3 regions of the Streptomyces sp. 147326 genome follow, and region 2 is predicted to be linked to each of the others. Evidence: riboswitches for the same ligand, from Rfam matches in the RefSeq annotation. Region 2 holds a riboswitch; each other region holds the start of a gene.
What was found. Region 2 has a riboswitch for thiamine pyrophosphate ahead of RIU97_RS11910 (thiamine ABC transporter substrate binding subunit). Riboswitches for the same ligand answer to the same signal wherever they lie in the genome.
Positions count from the first base shown of each region.

Region 1: linked by a shared signal. The riboswitch ahead of thiO (glycine oxidase ThiO) and the one ahead of RIU97_RS11910 (thiamine ABC transporter substrate binding subunit) in region 2 are both predicted to bind thiamine pyrophosphate.
Region 3: linked by a shared signal. The riboswitch ahead of thiC (phosphomethylpyrimidine synthase ThiC) and the one ahead of RIU97_RS11910 (thiamine ABC transporter substrate binding subunit) in region 2 are both predicted to bind thiamine pyrophosphate.

Region 1 is NZ_CP134201.1:6,349,978-6,354,000, forward strand. Features, by position in the region: gene pknB (Stk1 family PASTA domain-containing Ser/Thr kinase) at 1-393, opposite strand, end outside; gene RIU97_RS29090 (thiazole synthase) at 571-1,365, opposite strand; gene thiS (sulfur carrier protein ThiS) at 1,371-1,589, opposite strand; gene thiO (glycine oxidase ThiO) at 1,586-2,755, opposite strand; TPP riboswitch at 2,753-2,864, opposite strand; gene RIU97_RS29105 (NAD(P)/FAD-dependent oxidoreductase) at 2,946-4,023, shown strand, end outside.
Region 2 is NZ_CP134201.1:2,760,131-2,764,153, forward strand. Features, by position in the region: gene RIU97_RS11905 (ABC transporter permease) at 1-347, opposite strand, end outside; gene RIU97_RS11910 (thiamine ABC transporter substrate binding subunit) at 443-1,525, opposite strand; TPP riboswitch at 1,611-1,720, opposite strand; gene rlmN (23S rRNA (adenine(2503)-C(2))-methyltransferase RlmN) at 1,779-2,891, opposite strand; gene RIU97_RS11920 (phosphatidate cytidylyltransferase) at 2,985-4,023, opposite strand, start outside.
Region 3 is NZ_CP134201.1:4,531,890-4,535,912, reverse strand. Features, by position in the region: gene RIU97_RS20520 (glycosyltransferase) at 1-447, shown strand, start outside; gene thiC (phosphomethylpyrimidine synthase ThiC) at 514-2,301, opposite strand; TPP riboswitch at 2,296-2,441, opposite strand; gene RIU97_RS20510 (YibE/F family protein) at 2,514-3,941, shown strand; gene RIU97_RS20505 (SsgA family sporulation/cell division regulator) at 4,009-4,023, opposite strand, start outside.

The DNA.
Region 1 (4,023 bases), 3.6 Mb from region 2:
GGCGCCCAAGGCGGCGAGCACGGGTTCGAGGATGTCGAGGGCGGCCCGCGGCTGGAGCGCGCCGCGCTCGCGGAGCACGTCGCGCAGGGTGCAGCCGGAGACGTACTCCATGGCGAGGTAGACGTACGGCCCGTCCGTGCCCTGGTCGAAGACGGCGACCACGTTGGGGTGCGCGAGCCGGGCCACGGACTTCGCCTCGCGGATGAACCGGTCCACGAAGGCGGTGTCGGCGGCGAGGGCCGGATGCATCACCTTCAGGGCGAGCACACGGTCGAGGCGGGTGTCGACGGCCCGGTAGACCGTGGCCATGCCGCCGGCCGCGATGCGGGCGTCGACGCGGTAGCGGCCGTCGAGCACGCGCCCGACGAGGGGGTCATCCAGGGTCGTATCCACCCCGCGATTCTATTGGGGCGCCGCGGCTCCCCCGCCGGGGTGGGTCCGGCTTGCAGCGCAGCTGTGACGTCAGGGCCGGGTGCGGCGCCCCGGTCTTTCAGCCTCGCCGGCGTTTGAGGCGCGGGCGCGGAGCGCCGTAGGGGGTCCGGGGCGGAGTCCCGGGAGTGGACCCGCGGGTCAGAACGCCGGGCGTTCCAGGTCCAGGGCGGCGCGGCCCTCCGCAGGAGAGGAGGCTTCGGCGAAGCGGCGTTGCGGGATGCGCCCCGCGCGAAAGGCGAGCCGCCCCGCCGAGACGGCGTCCCGCATGGCGGACGCCATCAGGACCGGCTCCTGCGCCCGAGTCACCGCCGAGGCCAGCATCACCGCCGCGCAGCCCAGTTCCATGGCGAGGGCGGCGTCCGACGCCGTGCCCGCGCCCGCGTCCAGGATGACCGGCACCGACGCCCGCTCCGTGATCAGCTCGAAGTTGTGCGGGTTGCGGATGCCCATCCCCGAGCCGATGGGCGACCCCAGCGGCATGATCGCCGCGCAGCCCACGTCCTCCAGCTTCCGCGCGAGCACCGGGTCGTCGTTCGTGTAGGGGAGGACCGTGAAGCCCTCGTCCACCAGGATCTCGGCGGCGTCCAGCAGCTCGACGCCGTCCGGCAGGAGGGTCCGCTCGTCCGCGACCACCTCCAGCTTGATCCAGTCCGTGCCCAGCGCCTCCCGGGCCAGCCGGGCCGTGAGCACGGCCTCGCCCGCCGTGAAGCAGCCCGCCGTGTTGGGGAGGACCGCGATGCCGAGCTTCGTCAGGACGGAGAGGACGGAGCCCTGGACGGTGGGGTCGAGGCGCCGCATCGCGACCGTCGTGAGTTCGGTGCCGGACGCGACCAGGGAGCGTTCCAGCACGTCCAGGCTCGGGGCCCCGCCCGTGCCCATGATCAGGCGGGAGGAGAAGGTCCGGCCGCCCAGGGTGAAGAGGTCGTCCGCCATGGCGCTCAGCCCCCCTGGACCGCGGTGAGGATTTCGACCCGGTCGCCGTCGCCCACCGGCGTGACCGGCCACTGCCCGCGCGGGACCACGGTCTCGTTGAGCGCGGCGGCGACGCCGGAGGGGGCCGTGGTCAGGGTCGCGACCACGGTGTCGAGCGTGGTGCCGGCCGCGACCTCGCGCGGCTCGCCGTTGACGGAGACGGACACGGAGACGGGAAGGGTCATGCGTACGACTCCTGACGTGCGGCGGAGAACCGGCGGGGGGTGAACGGGCGCGCGATCTCCGGCACTTCGCCGGTGGCCAGCAGCTCGGCGAGCACCTCGCCGGTGAGCGGGGTCAGCAGCACCCCGTTGCGGTAGTGCCCGGTGGCCAGGTGCAGGCCCGGCAGGTCGGTCGGGCCGAGCAGCGGGGCGTTGTCGGGCGAGCCGGGGCGCAGCCCCGCACGGGTCTCGGTGAGGGGGAGTTCGGTGATGCCGGGGACCAGCTCGTGGGCGTCGCGCAGGAGTTCGTAGACCCCGCCCGCGGTGACCGTGGTGTCCCAGCCGAGCTCCTCGCTGGTGGCGCCGACGACGAGTTCGCCGTTCTCGCGCGGCACCAGGTAGACGTGGCTGCCGCGGACGACCGCCCGGACGGTCCGGGACAGGAACGGCGCGTAGGCCGGGGGCACGGACAGGCGCAGGACCTGGCCCTTGACCGGCCGTACGGGAGGCAGCACCTGCGGCGGTACGCCCGCCAGCCTGCCGCTGAGCGAGCCCGCCGCCAGGACCACCTGGGCGGCGCGCAGCTCCGTACCGTCGTCGAGTACGGCCCCGGCCGCCCGGTCGGCGGTGACCAGCAGCCGTTCCACGGCGGCCCGGTGGATGATCACGCCGGCCCGCTCGCAGGCGGCCAGCAGGGCGGCCGCGAGCCGGCGCGGGTCGACCTGGTGGTCGCCGTCCACGCGCAGGCCGCCGCGTACGCCCGGGGCGAGCATGGGCTCCAGGCGGCGGCACTCGCGGCCGGTGAGCCACTCGGACTCCAGGCCGCAGCGGCGCTGCAGCGCGTGCAGTTCCCGCAGGTGGAGCCGGTCGTCGGAGTCGAGCGCGACGGCGAGGGTGCCGCAGGCGCGGAAGCCGATGTCCATGCCGCCGCTCGCGTCGGCGAGCTCGGCGGCGAACTCCGGATAGCGCGCGGCGGAGGCGAGGCCGAGGCCCAGCAGGGCTTCCTCGCCGAAGTGCAGTTCGGTGACGGGGGCGAGCATGCCGGCCGCCACCTGGGCGGCGCCGCCACCGGGTGCCGGGTCGGCGAGTACGGTGCGCAGCCCGCGCGCCGCGGCCCGCCAGGCGGTGACCAGGCCGATGATCCCGCCCCCGATGACGAGGACGTCGGATCCCTTCCGAGACGAGTGCATGGGCGTCCAGCCCCTCCCTTCGCCGGCATGACCCGGATCAGGTTCGTACGGTCGGAGGCCGGCCAGCCTCCCTCTCAGCCCGGTGCGCCGGACTCCCGCGATAGGTACGGTGGCCAGACTATCCCGGCCTCGGACGGCCGGTAAGGCGGCACCTGTTCCTGACGGAGCGTCAGATGATTAGGGTGGCCGGGTGAGCGAGCAGACGGAACACAATCAGCGCGGCGTCGTGATCGTCGGCGCCGGAATGGCCGGCGTGCAGACCGCGGTCGCCCTGCGCGAGCAGGGATTCGCCGGCCCCCTGACCCTGCTGGGAGCCGAACCCCACCAGCCCTACGACCGGCCCCCGCTGTCCAAGGCGGTCCTGCTCGGCAAGGCCGAGGACTCCGCCTTCGACGTGGACTTCGAGGGGCTCGGCATCGAGCTGCGGCTCGGGACGGAGGTCACCGGGCTCCGGGCCGCCGACCGCGAGCTGGACACCGAGGCCGGCCCGGTCCCGTACGAGGTCCTCGTACTGGCGACCGGTGCCGAGCCGCTGACCCTTCCCGGCACCGAGGGCGTCCCTGGCGTCCACCTGCTGCGCACGCTGGACGACGCGGCGCGGCTGCGCCCGGTCCTGGCGGCCGCGCCGTCCACGGTGGTCGTCGGGGCGGGCTGGATCGGCGCCGAGTTCGCCACCGCGGCCCGCGAGGCGGGCTGCGCGGTGACCGTGGTCGAGGCGGCGGAGCGGGTGCTGGCGGGGGCGCTCCCCGCCGAGGTCGCCGAGCCGATGGCGCGCTGGTACGAGGAGGCCGGCGCCGGGCTGATCACCGGCGCGAAGGTCGCCGGGATCGAGGAGGGCCGGGTCCTGCTCGCGGACGGGCGCGCGCTGCCGGCCGGCGCGGTCGTCGTGGGCATCGGCGCGCGCCCCGCCACGGGATGGCTGGCCGGGACCGGTGTGGAGCTGGGGCCGGACGGCTCGGTCACCGCCGACGCGTACCTGCGTACCTCCCTGCCCGGGGTGTACGCGGTCGGCGACTGCGCCTCCTTCCCTTCCGGGCGGTACGGGAAGCGGCTGCTCGTGCACCACTGGGACAACGCGCTCCAGGGGCCGCGGACGGTGGCGGCGAACATCCTGGCCGGGGCCGGCTCCGGGCAGCCGGCCCAGGTGTACGACCCGGTGCCGTACTTCTGGTCGGAGCAGTTCGGCCGGTTCGTGCAGTACGCCGGCCACCACGGCGGGGCCGACACCCTGCTCTGGCGGGGCGACCCGGCCGGGCCGGCCTGGTCGG
Region 2 (4,023 bases):
GTCTCGTCCATCAGCCCGCCGCGTCCCAGCAGCGCGAGGAAGGCGGTGCCGACGACCACGGTCGGCAGCACGAAGGGAACGGTCACCACGGCCCGCAGCAATTGCTTGCCGGGGAACTCGAAGCGCGCGAAGACGTACGCGCCGGGGAGCGCGATCAGCAGCGTGAGGACGGTGGAGGCGAGCGCCTGCCAGGTGGTGAACCACAGCACGCCGGCGATGTCGGGCCGGGTCAGCACCTCGCCGATCCGGCCGAACTGCCAGCCCTCGTCGGTCTTGAGGCCACGCCCGACGATCGAGGCGACGGGGTAGGCGAAGAACAGCCCGAAGAAGGCCAGGGGCAAGGCCATCAGGGCGAGCCGTGCGGCGGTCGCCCGGCCGCCCCGGTGGGGGCCGGGGCCGGGCGCGGCGCCCCCCGACGCCGCGCCCGGCCCCTTGGTGCCGCCTACTTCACGACGAGCGAGGTCCATGCCTTGACCCACTGCTCACGGTTCTTGGCGATGGTCTCGGGAGCCACGTTCTCCGGCTTCTCGACCACCGCTCCGTGCTTGGTGAACAGCTCCGGCAGGGCCGCGTCCTTCGTCACGGGGTTCACGAACATCTGGAGCGGCATGTCCTCCTGGAACTTCTTGCTGACCAGGAAGTCCAGCAGGGCCTTGCCGCCCTCCTCGTTCTTCGCGCCCTTCAGCAGGCCCGCGAACTCGATCTGGCGGAAGCAGGTACTGGTGGAGACGCCGGTCGGGGCCTCGGCCGGCTGGGGCTCGCCGTACAGCACCTCGACCGGCGGGCTGGAGGCGTAGGAGACGACCAGCGGGCGGTCGCCCTTGGCCTTCTTGCCGCCCGCGGAGCCGGAGAAGCGCTCGTTGTAGGCCTGTTCCCAGCCGTCGACGACCTCGACGCCGTTGGCCTTGAGCTTGCTCCAGTAGTCCTTCCAGCCGTCCTCGCCGTACTTGCCGACGGAGGCGAGGAGGAAGCCGAGGCCGGGCGAGGAGGTCGCGGCGTTCTCGGTGACCAGGAGGTTCTTGTACTCCGGCTTGATCAGGTCGTCCAGCGTCTGCGGCGGGGCGATCTTCTTGTCGGCGAAGTACGCCTTGTCGTAGTTGACGCAGATGTCGCCGGAGTCGATCGGGGTGACCCGGTGCTCCTTGTCGAGCACGTACTCGGGCTTGACCGCGTCCAGGCCCTTGGCCTCGTACGCCGTGAAGATGCCGTTGTCGAGGGCGCGCGAGAGCAGGGTGTTGTCCACGCCGAAGAACACGTCGCCGCGCGGGGAGCCCTTGGTGAGGATCTCCTGGTTCAGCGCCGCGCCCGCGTCTCCGGACTTCAGCACCTTGACGGTGTAGCCGCTCTGCTGCTCGAACTCCTTGAGGACCGTGTCGGTCACGTTGAAGGAGTCGTGGGAGACGAGCGTGACGGTCTTGTCGGACGTGCCCGCGGACTTGTCGTCGGAGTCGCCGCAGGCGCTGAGCGTGGTGACGCCCAGCGCGGCCGCGAGCGCGGCGCCCGCGATCTTCTTGGTGGTGCTCACTGGTGAATTCCTCCTGGGATGTCCAGGAGAAGACGCGGCCCTGCCCGGCGCTCTGTGGGAGCGGACGCCGGGCAGGGCGCAACAGCTTGAGTGGTGACCGAACTTCCTACCCCGAATGACCGGGGCGAGGTTCAGAGGGTCTGCGGATGACGGATACCGCACTCTCAGCGCTGTGGCGCTCCCCTGTCGGAATATGAAATTGGTTCGGCCACAGGGTACCCCGTGGCCGAATATGACCTCCGCTGACCGGAACCTAGCGCTCCGAGGCCGCGAGCTGGCCGCATGCGCCGTCGATCTCCTGACCGCGGGTGTCGCGTACGGTCACGGGCACGCCGTGGCGGGCGATGGCCTCCACGAAGGCCTTCTCGTCCTCGGGCCGCGAGGCGGTCCACTTCGAGCCGGGCGTGGGGTTCAGCGGGATCAGGTTGACGTGGACGCGCTTGCCCTTGAGCAGCTTGCCCAGCAGGTCACCACGCCAGGCCTGGTCGTTGATGTCGCGGATCAGGGCGTACTCGATGGAGATCCGGCGGCCGGACTTCTCCGCGTACTCCCAGGCCGCGCCGAGCACCTCGCGGACGTTCCAGCGGGTGTTCACGGGGACCAGGGTGTCGCGCAGCTCGTCGTCGGGCGCGTGCAGCGAGACGGCGAGACGGCACTTGAAGCCCTCGTCGGCGAACCGCAGCATGGCCGGGACCAGGCCGACGGTGGAGACGGTGATGCCGCGCTGCGACAGGCCCAGGCCGTCGGGCTCGGGGTCGGTGAGCCGGCGGATGGCGCCGACCACGCGGTTGTAGTTGGCCAGCGGCTCGCCCATGCCCATGAAGACGATGTTCGACAGCCGCGCCGGGCCGCCGGGGACCTCGCCGTCGCGCAGCGCGCGCATGCCGTCGACGATCTGGTGCACGATCTCGGCGGTGGAGAGGTTGCGGTCGAGGCCCGCCTGGCCGGTGGCGCAGAACGGACAGTTCATGCCGCAGCCGGCCTGCGAGGAGATGCACATGGTGACCCGGTCGGGGTAGCGCATCAGCACGGACTCGACGAGCGTGCCGTCGTGCAGCTTCCACAGGGTCTTGCGCGTGGTGTCGTCGTCACAGCTGATGTGGCGGATGACGTTCATCAGGTCGGGGAGCAGCTCCTGCTGGAGCTTCTCCCGCGAGCCCGCCGGGATGTCGGTCCACTCGGCCGGGTCGTGCGCGTAGCGCGCGAAGTAGTGCTGAGAGAGCTGCTTGGCCCGGAACGGCTTCTCGCCGATCGCGGCGACCGCCTCACGGCGCTCGGCCGGGGTCATGTCGGCGAGGTGCCGGGGCGGCTTCTTGGCCCCGCGAGGGGCGACGAAGGTGAGCTCTCCCGGAACGGGGCGGGCCATGGCAGGTACTCCTTGTAAGACGAAAGGCGCGCCGCAGAAGCAGCGCGCCTTTCAAGAGTAACCGCCCGGCGTCACACGCCGCCTTTGCGCAGGTCAGTCCGTGCCCACGAAGGCCGCCAGGAGCAGCCAGACCACCGGCGCCGTCGGCAGCAGGGAATCGAGCCGGTCCATGATGCCGCCATGGCCGGGCAGCAGGGTGCCCATGTCCTTGATCCCCAGGTCGCGCTTGATCATCGATTCGCCGAGGTCGCCCAAGGTGGCACTGACCGCGACCGCGAGGCCGAGCAGCAGGCCCTGCCACCAGGCGCCGCCGTCGATCAGGAACTCCATGCACAGCGCGCCGGCCGCCATCGCGAAGGCCACCGCGCCGAAGAGCCCCTCGCGGGTCTTTCCGGGGCTGATGCGCGGCGCGAGCTTGTTCTTCCCGAAGCGCCAGCCCACCGCATAGGCCCCGGTGTCGCTGACCACGGTCAGGAGCAGGAACGTGATCACCCGCCGGGAGCCGTCGTCAGCCGTGAGCAGCATCGCGACGAAGGTGGCCAGGAAGGGCACGTAGAACGCCGCGAAGGCACCCGCGGTGACGTCCTTGAGGTAGTCCTCGGGCGGTTCGGTCATCCGCCACACCAGGACCGCCAGCACGGTCAGGGCCATGGCGACCCAGGCACCCTCGGCCCCCCGGACGTAGCCGGCGATGACCATGGCCGCGCCGCCGACCGCGAGCGGGACCAGGGGGGCCTTGATGCCCTTCTTCTCCTGCATCCGGGAGGTGAGCTCCCACAGGCCCACGACGACCGCGACGACGATGACGCCGACGAAGACCGCCTTGACGATCAGCAGCGAGGCGAAGATCACCGCGCCGAGACCGACACCGACCCCTATGGCGGCACGCAGGTCCCGGCCCGCGCGCTTCTTCGGCGGCGGGGGCGAGGCGTCCTGCGGCTGCGGGGCATGCGGAGGCGGGGGGCTGGGCATGGGCTCCTGCGGCGGCGTATCGGCGCGGAAGAGGGGGCCGCCGTCCAGGGCGGCCCCCCGATCGCGTGCTTCCCGGTCGTCGAAGTCACGGCCGGCGGCATCGGGCACGATGGGCATGGGCCGAGTGTGCGGGCCCACCTGCGCATCGTATGCGGGACCC
Region 3 (4,023 bases), 1.8 Mb from region 2:
GGCATGGGCGGTTTCGCCGAGGAATCCTTCTGCGCCCGGCTCTACGCGGCACGGATCGCGGCGCGTCTCAAGAGGCCGTCGGCCGAGGTCATGGACCGCTTCCTCCGGGCGCACGAGAGCCGTCCCTCACGCGTGGAGGCGCTCGGCAGTCTCGCCCGTCTCTGCCGCAACGAAAACCGCTGGCCGCTGGCGTACATGTTCGCCCGGCAGGCGGTCCGGATCCCCCGCCCGGACGACACGCTGTTCGTCGAGTTCGACTGGCACGAGTGGCGCGCCCTCGACGAGCTCGCCGTGGCCGCCTACTGGGTCGGCGAGTACCAGGAGTCGCTGGAATGCTGCGAACTGCTCCTCGCGGGGGACGCCCTTCCCGACGATCAGCGCGACCGGGTCCGGGCCAACCTCGACTTCGCCCGGCGCAAGGTGGACCCGTACCTCGTGGTCGCCTGACGAGTGCGAGCCGAGCGGCGGAGGCCCGGACGGGAGCCTGCGCCGCTCACACGGACCGTTGAGGGGTCAGTCGGCCAGCGGCAGGTAGACGCGGTTGCCCGAGGCCGCGAACTCGGCGGACTTCTCCGCCATGCCCGCCTGGATCTCATCGGCCTTCAGGTCGCCGCCGTGCTCGCGGCGGATGTCCTGCGAGATCTTCATCGAGCAGAACTTCGGGCCGCACATGGAGCAGAAGTGCGCGGTCTTGGCCGGCTCGGCGGGAAGGGTCTCGTCGTGGAACTCGCGGGCCGTGTCCGGGTCGAGGGCCAGGTTGAACTGGTCCTCCCAGCGGAACTCGAACCGCGCGTCCGACAGGGCGTCGTCCCACTCCTGGGCGCCGGGGTGTCCCTTGGCCAGGTCGGCGGCGTGCGCCGCGATCTTGTACGTGATGACGCCGGTCTTCACGTCGTCGCGGTTGGGCAGGCCCAGGTGCTCCTTGGGCGTGACGTAGCAGAGCATCGCGGTGCCCCACCAGGCGATCATCGCGGCGCCGATGCCCGAGGTGATGTGGTCGTACGCGGGCGCGACGTCCGTGGTCAGCGGGCCGAGCGTGTAGAACGGCGCCTCCTCGCAGATCTCCTGCTGGAGGTCGATGTTCTCCTTGATCTTGTGCATCGGGACGTGGCCCGGGCCCTCGATCATGGTCTGGACGTTGTGGCGCTTGGCGATCGTGTTCAGCTCGCCCAGCGTCTTCAGCTCCGCGAACTGCGCGGCGTCGTTGGCGTCCGCGATGGAGCCGGGGCGCAGGCCGTCGCCCAGCGAGTACGTGACGTCGTACGTCGCGAGGATGTCGCAGAGCTCCTCGAAGTTCGTGTAGAGGAAGTTCTCCTTGTGGTGCGCGAGGCACCACGCGGCCATGATCGAGCCACCGCGCGAGACGATGCCGGTCTTGCGGCGGGCGGTCAGAGGCACGTAGGGCAGCAGCACGCCGGCGTGGACCGTCATGTAGTCGACGCCCTGCTCGGCCTGCTCGATGACCGTGTCCTTGTAGATCTCCCAGGTCAGGTCCTCGGCGCGGCCGTCGACCTTCTCCAGCGCCTGGTAGAGCGGCACGGTGCCGATCGGGACGGGGGAGTTGCGCAGCACCCACTCGCGGGTGGTGTGGATGTTGCGGCCCGTCGAGAGGTCCATGACCGTGTCGGCGCCCCACTTGGTCGCCCAGGTCATCTTGTCGACCTCCTCCTCGATGGAGGAGGTGACCGCGGAGTTGCCGATGTTGGCGTTGACCTTCACCAGGAACCGCTTGCCGATGATCATCGGCTCGATCTCGGGGTGGTTCACGTTCGCCGGAAGCACTGCGCGACCTGCGGCGATCTCCTCGCGGACGACCTCGGGAGAGACGTTCTCGCGGATCGCGACGTACTCCATCTCCGGGGTGATCTCGCCCCGGCGGGCGTACGCGAGCTGCGTGACGGCCTGGCCGCCGCGGCCGCGGCGGGGCTGGCGCGGGCGGCCCGGGAAGACCGCGTCGAGGTTCTTGAGGCCACCGCGCGGCGAGGTGTGCTTGATGCCGTCGTCCTCGGGGCGCACGGGACGGCCCGCGTACTCCTCGGTGTCGCCGCGGCCGATGATCCAGTTCTCGCGCAGCGGGGCGAGGCCCCGGCGTACGTCGGTCTCGATCTGCGGGTCGGTGTACGGACCGGACGTGTCGTAGAGCGTCACGTCCTTGCCGTTGGTGAGGTGGACCTGGCGGACCGGCACCCGGATGTCGGGGCGGGAGCCCGCCACGTAGCCCTTGTGCCAGCCGGGCTGGCGCTCGGTCCGGCCGTCGGCGTCCTGGCTGACGGCAGGCGTGCGTGCGTCCTGAATGGTCATGAGACCTGATCTCCCTACGCCGGCATTACCCGGTAACAGGTTCGGCGGTCGACGCAGCCTCTTCCCGTACGCATCCGTGATGCGCGTACGGTGATCAGCGTCCTCTCAGCCCGGTGCTCCGAGCTCCCGCGTTGTGCAAAGTAGCCCCCACGCTAGCGTCATCCATGGCGTGCTGAACAGTGGGCCCCCTCATCTCTTGCGATGATCTGCTGGTGACGTTCTCGCCGCAGCCCCCCACCGAGCCCACAGAGCCCCATGGCCACAACGGCCACGAGCACCACGGCCCGGGACACTCCGCCGGGCACTCGTCCGATCCCTCCGCCGGCCCCTCCGGCGGTCATTCCCATGGCCACGGTCACAGCCACGGGCACGGCCCGGCGGCCCCCGTATCGAAGCACCTGCGCAAGGTCATCGCGGCCGTACTGATCCCCTTCGCCACCGCCGTCTTCATCGGCATGGTGGTGCTCTGGCCGGGCGGAGCCCCCGCCCACGAGCGCACGGGGGTGGGCTTCGACCGGCAGACCCAGCAGGGCAAGGTCGTCTCCCTCGAACACGTCGACTGCAAATCGGTGAACGCGGCACAGGTACCGCCGACCGCGGACCCCTCCACCCCCGAGGGCCGTGAGGCCCAGGCCGCGCAGACCGGCGAGTGCAAGAAGGCCACCGTCGAGATCGGCACCGGCCCGGACAAGGGCCGCACCTTCGTGGAGATCGTCCAGCCGGGTGCGCCACGGCAGTTGACGGACGGCCAGGAGGTGGTCGTGGCCTACGCGCCCGACGCCCCCCGCGACCTCCAGTACTCGGTGATCGACGTGAACCGCAAGATCCCGCTGGCGGTGCTGGCCGGCATCTTCGCGGTCGCGGTCGTCCTCGTCGGGCGGATGCGCGGGCTGTTCGCACTGATCGCGCTGATCGTCAGCTTCGGCGTGCTGACGCTCTTCATCCTCCCGGCCATCCTGCAGGGTTCGAACCCCCTCGTCGTCGCGGTGATCGGGGCGAGCGCCATCATGCTGATCGCGCTCTACATGTGCCACGGCCTGACCGCCCGCACCTCGGTCGCCGTCCTCGGCACCCTCGTCTCGCTGGTGCTGATCGGTCTGCTGGGCTCGGTGTTCATCGGCTGGGCGTCCCTCACCGGCAACACGGACGACAACACCGGGCTGATCCACGGGCTGTACCCGGACATCGACATGAGCGGTCTGCTGCTCGCAAGCGTGATCATCGGATCGCTGGGCGTGCTCGACGACGTGACGGTCACCCAGACCTCGGCGGTCTGGGAACTGCACCAGGCGGACCCCTCGATGGGGTCGCGCGCCCTCTACCGGGCGGCCATCAGGATCGGCCGCGACCACATCGCGTCGGTGGTCAACACGCTGGTGCTGGCCTACGCGGGTGCCGCACTGCCCCTGCTCCTGCTGTTCTCGATCGCGAACAGCAGCATGGGCTCGGTGGCCAACAGCGAGCTGGTCGCGGTGGAGATCGTACGGACCCTCGTGGGCTCGATCGGACTGGTGGCCTCGGTCCCCGTGACGACGGCGCTGGCCTCGCTGGTGGTTTCCGCGGACCGGCCGGGATCCCCGGACGTCGCGCCGGCCGCGGGGCCGGTCCGCGGCGGCCGGGGCCGGCGGCGCAAGCGCTGAAGGGGTCTTCCCCAGGGGGTTCCCGAGGGGATGGGCGGGCGGGCGCGGGTGAGCGTGAGCTCGTGCGTCAGCCGGCGTTCTG